Regions from separate parts of the Calidifontimicrobium sp. SYSU G02091 genome, predicted to be linked through region 1. Evidence: predicted binding sites of a transcription regulator. Region 1 holds the regulator's gene; the other holds the start of a gene.
What was found. The regulator FNR, encoded in region 1, switches genes on or off when oxygen is low (the NO sensors DNR and NnrR bind a similar motif). The targets are predictions, from matches to a motif close to TTGATNNNNATCAA.
Positions count from the first base shown of each region.

Region 2: a site for FNR is predicted at 1,878-1,891, ahead of MOJ79_RS09895 (universal stress protein). Genes of this name have one in related genera too.

Region 1 covers NZ_JALBGB010000004.1:114,602-118,778, forward strand. The annotation lists gene ccoG (cytochrome c oxidase accessory protein CcoG) at 1-323, shown strand, start outside; gene MOJ79_RS04380 (hypothetical protein) at 365-613, shown strand; gene MOJ79_RS04385 (hypothetical protein) at 617-916, shown strand; gene fnr (fumarate/nitrate reduction transcriptional regulator Fnr) at 956-1,690, opposite strand; gene hemN (oxygen-independent coproporphyrinogen III oxidase) at 1,871-3,289, shown strand; gene MOJ79_RS04400 (urease accessory protein UreH domain-containing protein) at 3,296-4,069, shown strand; gene icd (NADP-dependent isocitrate dehydrogenase) at 4,176-4,177, shown strand, end outside.
Region 2 covers NZ_JALBGB010000013.1:50,546-54,722, forward strand. The annotation lists gene MOJ79_RS09885 (DMT family transporter) at 58-948, shown strand; gene MOJ79_RS09890 (sulfurtransferase) at 965-1,840, shown strand; gene MOJ79_RS09895 (universal stress protein) at 1,952-2,386, shown strand; gene MOJ79_RS09900 (ZIP family metal transporter) at 2,415-3,197, opposite strand; gene MOJ79_RS09905 (dienelactone hydrolase family protein) at 3,271-4,146, opposite strand.

The sequences.
Region 1 (4,177 bases):
GCGCGTCGCTCGCGCGACTGGTCGACAACGGCTACATCGAAAACGTCTACCGCCTGCAGATCATGAATGCGACCGAACGCGAGCAGCGCTACGTCGTGACCGTGCGCGGCCTCGACGGCGCCATCGTCGACGTCGGCGAGGAGGTGCGCATCGGCCCGGCACAGGCGCGCTGGGTGCCGGCTGGCGTGCGCGTGCCGCCGCAAACCGCGCAGGCACTGGGCCCGGGTGCACACCCGCTCGAGTTCAGCATCGAGCGCCTCGCGCAGGACGGCGACGCCGCCGCGCGCGTGGTGGAAAAATCGACCTTCATCGTGCCGCGCTGACACCCGTGGCACCGCCCGAATCCCGCCAGGAGCCCATCGAGATGAACCCTTCTTCGAGCGCGAAGTCCCCGACACCGTGGTGGCGCGTCGGCATGGTCTGGCTCGTGATCGGCGGGCCGCTGGCGGTCGTCGTCGCCGGCATCGCCACCGCCGTCATCGCGGTGCGCGGCGCCGACCCGGTCCTCGACACGTCGGCGCGGTCTGGCCGCACGTCGGTGGTGGTGCCCGACGCGATGACGCCGGCGATCCAGGCGCGCAACCACGCCGCCACGGCCGCGGCAGGAGACTGACCCGTGGATGCGGTGACGCCGCCGCAGACCCCTCGGCCCGCCGAGGCGCCGGCCCGCGCGCAGCGCCTGCTGACGGTGCTGTGGCCGGCGTTCCTGATGGCCGGGGTGCTGGAGACGCTGGTCTTCGCCGTCGTCGATCCGCTGAGCCTGCACTGGTTCGGCGGCGCGCCGATCGAGTGGCCCGCGCTGGCCGTCTACACGGTGACGTTCTTCATCTTCTGGGCCGTGATCGCCGCGGCCGGATTCATCAGCCAGCTGCTGACCTGCTCGGCGCAGGAGATCAATGCGCGTGGCCTGAGCTGATCGCGGTTCAGCGCGCCGGGCAGGAGGCCGCCGCCACGCTCAGCACGACGCGCCGTTGACGATCTTCTGCAGGCCGGCTGCGTCGAGGATGCGGATCTGCCGCTGCTTGACTTCGAGCAGGCCTTCTTCCTGGAACTTCGAGAACGTGCGGCTGACCGTCTCGAGCTTGAGCCCGAGGTAGCTGCCGATCTCCTCGCGCGTCATGCGCAGGATCATCGACGAGCCGGAGAAGCCGCGCGCCTGCAGCCGCTGCGTGAGATTGAGCAGGAAGGCCGCGAGCCGTTCCTCGGCGCGCATGCTGCCCAGCAGCAGCATCACACCGTGATCGCGCACGATCTCGCGGCTCATGATGCGGTGGAACTGGTGCTGCAGGTTCGTGAACTCGCGCGACAGCGTCTCCAGCTCGTGGTACGGGATCACGCAGACCTGCGAGTCCTCGAGCGCCACGGCATCGACGCTGTGGCGGTCGGTGCTGATGCCGTCGAGCCCGAGCAGCTCGCCGGCCATCTGGAAGCCGGTGACCTGGTCGCGGCCGTCCTCGGCCGTCACGCAGGTCTTGAAGAAGCCGGTGCGCACGGCGTACAGCGACTGGAACGGGTCGCCGCTGCGGAACAGCGTGTCGCCGCGCGCGACGCTGCGCCGCGTCGCGACGAGGGAGTCGAGGTGCTCGAGGTCGTCGCGGTTCAACCCGACGGGCAGGCACAGCTCGCGCAGGTTGCAGCTCGAACAGGCGACCTTGAACGCTTCGGGGCGGATCGGCGGCAGGGTGGTCATGGATCGGTCGTCGACAAAGACTGCGAGGCACCGGCGACGGCCGCAGGGGCGCCGCCGCCGTGAACTTCCTGGGCACATGATATGTCTCAATCGCCCCGATTTCGGCCGAGACCCCGGGCGCGTTGGACTTGACGATGGTCAAAGCCGCAGGCACCGGAGTCAGGCACAGTGGCAGCCACGATGGATGCCCCAAAGGTCGAGGAGAACGTCGCGCCGCCGGTGCTGACGCAGGCGATGCTTGCGCGTCTGGACAAGCCCGGGCCGCGCTACACCTCGTACCCGACTGCCGACCGCTTCGTCGAGGCCTTTGGCTCGGCCGCGTACGCGCAGGCGCTGCAGCAGCGTGCGCTGGGGGCCACCGTCGGCGGCACGCCGCCGCTGTCGGTGTACCTGCACATCCCGTTCTGCGAGTCGGTGTGCTACTACTGCGCGTGCAACAAGGTCATCACGCGCCACCACGAGCGCGCCGCGGAGTACCTCGCCGCGCTCGATGTCGAGATCGACCTGCACGTGCAGGCACTCGGCGCGCGGCAGTCGGTGTCGCAGCTGCACTTCGGCGGCGGCTCGCCGACCTTCCTCAGCGACGCCGAGATCGCGGCGCTGATGGACTCGCTGCGGCGGGCGTTTCGCATCGTGCCGGGTGCCGAGGTGTCGATCGAGGTCGATCCGCGCACCGTGACCGACGAGCGGCTGCGGCACCTGGCCGGGCTGGGGTTCAACCGCATCAGCTTCGGCGTGCAGGACTTCGACCCCGAGGTGCAGAAGGCGGTGCACCGCGTGCAGTCGTTCGAGATGGTGCGCGACCTGATGGCCAGCGCCCGCGCGCTGGGCTTCGAGTCGACCAACGTCGACCTGATCTACGGCCTGCCGAAGCAAACGCCGGCGTCGCTGGCGCGCACCGTCGCGCAGGTCGGCGAGCTGCGCCCGGACCGCATCGCGCTGTACGCCTATGCGCACCTGCCGCAGCGCTTCAAGCCGCAGCGGCGCATCGACGCGCACGACCTGCCGTCGGCGGCCGATCGCGTCGCGATGCTCGGCACCGCGATCCGCGGCTTCCTCGGCCACGGCTACACCTACATCGGGATGGACCACTTCGCGCTGCCGGGCGACTCGCTCGCGGTGGCCAAGCGGCAGGGGCGGCTGCACCGCAACTTCCAAGGTTACAGCACGCAGCCGGACTGCGACCTGATCGGCCTGGGCGTGTCGGCGATCGGCCGCATCGGCGCGACCTACAGCCAGAACGTCAAGACGCTGGACCAGTACTACGACGCGATGCGCCAGCGGCAGTTCGCGACCGAGCGCGGCCTGGCGCTCAGCCGCGACGACCTCGTGCGCCGTGCCGTTATCATGGCGCTGATGTGCCAGGGGCGTGTCGACTTCGAGTCGATCGATCTCGCGCATCTGATCCGCATGGAGGAGTACTTCGCACCGGAGCTCGAGCAGCTGCGGCCGCTGGCCGAGATGGGCCTGGTGCGGCTGGAGGGGCGCGGCATCGACGTGACGCCGCTGGGCTGGTACTTCGTGCGTGGCATCGCGATGGTGTTCGACCGCTACCTGCAGGCCGACCGCACGCGCGAGCGCTTCTCGCGCATCATCTGACTTCGCGTGGACACGGCGCTCGCGCTCAGTGCGCTGCTGATGGGCCTGGCCGGCTCGCCGCACTGCGTGGCGATGTGCGGCGCGGCCTGCACCGGGATCGCCGGGCGCTGTGGTGGTGCACGGCCGCAGCGCGCGCTGCTGGCGCTGCATCTCGGGCGGCTGCTGGGCTACGCCGCCGGCGGCGCCATCGCGGCCGGCAGTGTCGGCGCGCTGGCCACGCTCGCCGCGTGGTCGCCGGCGCTGCGGCCGCTGTGGACGCTCGTCCACGCCGCCGCGCTGGGACTCGGCGTGTGGCTGCTGTGGACCGGCCGGCAGCCCGCCTTCGTCGAGAACATCGGCCGCGGCACGGCCCGCGGGTTGGCGGCAGCCGCGGTGCCGGCCGCGACGCAGCCAGTCGTCGGCCCGCTCAGCGGCGTGCGTGGTGCCGCGGTCGCCGGTGCGGGCGCCAGCGGTCGAAGCCACGTGGGGGTGGCCAAGGCCGCCGCCGCCGGTTCGCTGTGGCTGGCGTGGCCTTGCGGACTGCTGCACTCGGCGCTGGTGATGGCCGCGCTGGGCAACACCGCGGTCGGCGGAGCCGCGATCATGGCGGCGTTCGCTGTCGGCACCACCGTCGGCCTGTGGGTCGGCCCGACGCTGTGGTGGCGGCTCGGTGCCCCGGGCGCGGGCTGGCTGGCCAGCGGCGGCGCCGTGCGGCTGGCGGGGCTCGGCCTCGCCGCGGCGTCGGGCTGGGCGCTGTTCCACGACGTCGGCGCGCGCGTGCTCGCCTATTGCCTGGGCTGAGCGCGGGGCGCGCGCCCGGCTGTCAGGGCGCCGACAGCGCGGGACATAGAATGCCGCGCTCGGGCGCGGCGCACGCGCAGCCAACGACACCACGGAGAGCGCTTTCAT
Region 2 (4,177 bases), on a different contig from region 1:
CGCGCATGCCTCGGCACCGCGCCGCCGGCGCGGCGGCGCTGGCCGACAATGCGCGGCATGTCCGCGCCTTGGTTGATGGTCGGCGCCTCGTTCCTGTTCGCGACGATGGGCGTGTGCGTGAAGCTCGCGTCGGCCACCTACACGGCCGGCGAGATCGTGTTCTACCGCGGGCTCGTCGGCGCGCTCGTGATCACCGGGCTGACGCGCTGGCGCGGCGGCTCGCTGCGCACGCCGGTGCCGGCGATGCACTTCTGGCGCAGCGCGGTCGGCGTCGGCTCGCTGATGCTGTGGTTCTACGCCATCGGAGCGCTGCCGCTGGCCACCGCGATGACGCTGAACTACATGTCGTCGGTGTGGATGGCGCTGTTCCTGATCGGTGGTGCGGTGCTGCTCGGCTCGGCGCGCGTCGACGGCCGCCTGGTGGCCGCGGTGCTGGTGGGCTTCGCCGGCGTCGCGCTCGTGCTGCGCCCGACGATCGACGACCGCCAGCTGTGGCACGGCCTGGCGGGGCTCGTGTCGGGCATGCTCGCCGCGCTCGCGTACCTGCAGGTCACGGCGCTGGGCCGCGCCGGCGAGCCCGAGTCGCGCATCGTCTTCTACTTCTCGCTCGGCAGCATGGTCGCCGGCGCGGCGACGATGGGGGTGCACGGTGCGAGCGCGCACACCGCCCGCGGGCTGGCGCTGCTGCTGGCGATCGGCACGCTGGCCACCGTCGCGCAGATGATGATGACGCGCGCCTACGCGATCGGGCGCACGCTGTCGAACGCGAGCCTGCAGTACCTGGGCATCGTGTTCGCGTTCGTCTACGGCGTGCTGCTGTTCGACGACCCGGTGACGTGGATGGCGCTCGCCGGCATGGCGCTGATCGTCGCCGCCGGCATCACCGCCACGCTGCTGCGCGCCCGCGCGACGCCGCCCGACGCGCGCGGCCCCGCCACCGAATCGTGAGCCGAGGAGACTGCCGATGGCCGAGCCGCGCCCCGCGCCCCTGCGCACGCTGATCGACGCGAACGCGCTGCTCGCGCTGCAGCGCGGCGGCACACCGCTCGTGCTGCTCGACTGCCGCTTCGACCTGTTCGACGCCGGCGCCGGCGAACGCGCCTACGCGCAAGGCCACCTGCCCGGCGCGCACCATCTGCACCTCGAGCGCGACCTCTCGGGCCCGAAGCACGACGCCGCAGGGCGCTTCCGTGGCCGCCACCCGTTGCCCGAGCGCGCGGCGTGGGCCGCCACCGTCGGTCACCTCGGGATCGCCCCGGGCGTGCCGGTCGTGGCTTACGACGCGCAGGGCGGCCCGTACGCGGCGCGCGCGTGGTGGCTGCTGCGCTGGCTCGGCCACGACGCGGTGGCGGTGCTCGATGGCGGCGTCGCGGCCTGGATCGACGCCGGCGGCAGCCTGTCGGCCGACGTGCCGCCGCGCCGCGACGCCGCCCCGTATCCGCAGCGGCCTGTGGCGATGCCGGTGACCGACGCCGATGCGCTCGCCGCACGGCTGGGCCGCGTGTGCATCGTCGACGCGCGCGCCGGCGAGCGCTTCCGCGGCGAGGTCGAACCGCTCGATGCCGCCGCCGGCCACATCCCCGGGGCGCTGAACCGCTTCTTCCAGCTCAACCTGCGCGCCGACGGCCGCTTCAAGGACGCGGCGACGCTGCGCGCCGAGTGGCAGCCGCTGGTGGCCGGCCACGGCGCCGATGCGGTCGTGCAGCAGTGCGGCTCGGGGGTCACCGCGTGCCACAACCTGCTCGCGCTCGAGCACGCCGGCCTGGGCACGAGCGTGCTGTACCCGGGGTCGTGGAGCGAGTGGTCGTCCGACCCGGCACGCCCGATCGCCATCGGCTGACGCGCCACCGCCGCACGGGCGGCGGGTCGCGCACAACTTGACGTGCCTCAATCCGTGGGGGCGCGCCGGTGCGACACTCGCCGGCACCGCACACCCACCGAGGAGAACGCCATGTACAAGCACATCCTGGTCCCCACCGACGGCTCGGAGATCTCGGCCAAGGCCGCCGAGCACGCGATCGCGCTGGCCAAGCTGACCGGGGCGGCGCTGAGCGTGATGAGCGTCAAGGAGCCGTTCCCGTACAGCGCGATCTCCGAGATGCAGCCGACGCCGCCGCAGGAGTTCTACGACGCGCAGGAGCGCATCGCCAGCGCACGCGTCAAGGAAGTGGCCGACAAGGCCGCTGCCGCGGGCGTCAAGTGCACCTCGACGACGATCGAGGCGCTGCACCCGTGGGAGGCGATCTGCGAGCACGCCAAGGCGCAGAACTGCGACCTGATCGTGATGGCCTCGCACGGGCGGCGCGGCGTCGCGGCGCTGCTGCTCGGCAGCGAGACGCAGAAGGTGCTGACGCACACGACGACGCCGGTGCTCGTCGTCAAGTAACGGCGCGCGGCGTGCGGGCCGCTCGCCGTCAGGCGGCGTGCTTGAGCGCCATCGCGCCGAGCGCGACGCCGAGCCCGACCGCGATCCACAGCACCTGCGCGAGCGTCTCGCGCAGGTGCAGCCGGCGCTGCAGCTGCGGCAGCAGGTCGGCCACCGCGACGTAGACGAAGCTGCTCGCCGCGACGACGAGCAGGTACGGGAACACGTCTTCCCACGGCCGGATCAGGAAGTAGCCGATCAGCCCGCCGGCCACCGCGGCGGCTCCCGACAGCGCGTTGTACAGCAGTGCGCGCGAGCGGCTGAAGCCCGCGTTGACGAGCACGATGTAGTCGCCGACTTCCTGCGGGATCTCGTGCGCGGTGACGGCCAGCGCCGTGACCCACCCCAGCGTCGGGTCGGCGAGGAACGCGCCGGCGATGATCAGCCCGTCGCAGAAGTTGTGGATGCTGTCGCCGAGCAGCACGCTCCAGCCGCCGCGGCCGGCCTGCTCGGCGTCGAAGCCGTGTGCGTGGTGGTGGTGCGGGTCGTCGCCCTCGTGGTGGTGGCTGTGGCGGTACAGCTCGACCTTCTCGAGCAGGAAGAAGAACAGCAGCCCGGCCAGCAGCGCCGCGAACAGGCGATCGGCGCCGGCGTCGCTCTCGAACGCCTCGGGCAGCAGGTGCAGCAGCGACGTGCCCAGCAGCACGCCGGCCGACAGGCTCACCAGGCCCTTGACGATGCGGCTGAGCACGCCCACCGTCAGCGCGGCGGCGATCACCACCGACAGCACGCCGCCGAACAGCGTCGCCGCGATGATGTAGCCGAGCGTCATGTCCGTTCTCTGGTCGAAGGCAAAAAAACAACCGCGCCCGAAGGCGCGGTGGCGTCGCCGAAGCGTGGCCTGCTCAGGCCACGCCTTGGCTGCGGAACCAGGCCAGGCAGCGCTTCCAGCCGTCCTCGGCGGCCTGCCTGCGGTAGCTCGGCCGGTAGTCGGCGTGGAACGCGTGCGGCGCGTCGGGGTAGACGACGAACTGCGACGCCCGCGCCGCCGGCCCGCCCTGGGCAAGCGCCTGTTTCATCTTATCGACCGTGTCAAGGGGGATGCCGGTGTCGGCACCGCCGTACAGCCCGAGCACCGGCGCCTTCAGTGACGCGGCCACGTCGACCGGGTGCCGCGGCTGCAGCGGGTTCGACTCGCCGACGAGGCGGCCGTACCACGCGACGCCGGCCTTGACCGCCGGGTTGTGCGCCGCGTACAGCCACGTGATGCGCCCGCCCCAGCAGAAGCCGGTGACGCCGAGCTTGGTCGCGTCGGCGCCTTGCGTCTTCGCCCACGCGGCACAGGCGTCGAGGTCGCCCATGACCTGCTCGTCGGGCACCTTGCTGATCACTTCGGCGATCAGGCGCGCCAGCTCGCCGTACGACATCGGGTCGCCCTGGCGCACGAACAGCTCGGGCGCGATCGCGAAATAGCCCTGCTTGGCGAAGCGCCGCGCGACGTCGGCGATGTGCTCGTGCACGCCGAAGATCTCGCTGACGACGAGCACCACCGGCGCGCCGGTCTTGCCCTGCGGGCGCGCGACGTAAGCGGGCAGGTTGAAGCCGCCGACGGGGATCATCGCCTCGCCGACCGTCAGGCCGCTGGCGTCGGTCGTGATCGTCGACTGCGCCAGCGTCGGCAGCACCGCGGCGGCGAAGCCGGTGCCGATGCCGGTGCGCACGAAGTCGCGGCGGCTGAACGCCCGACTCGGCGTGAGGCTGTCGATGTCCTGTTCCAGCATGGCGTGTCTCCTGCGAGCGGTGGAGCGGCGA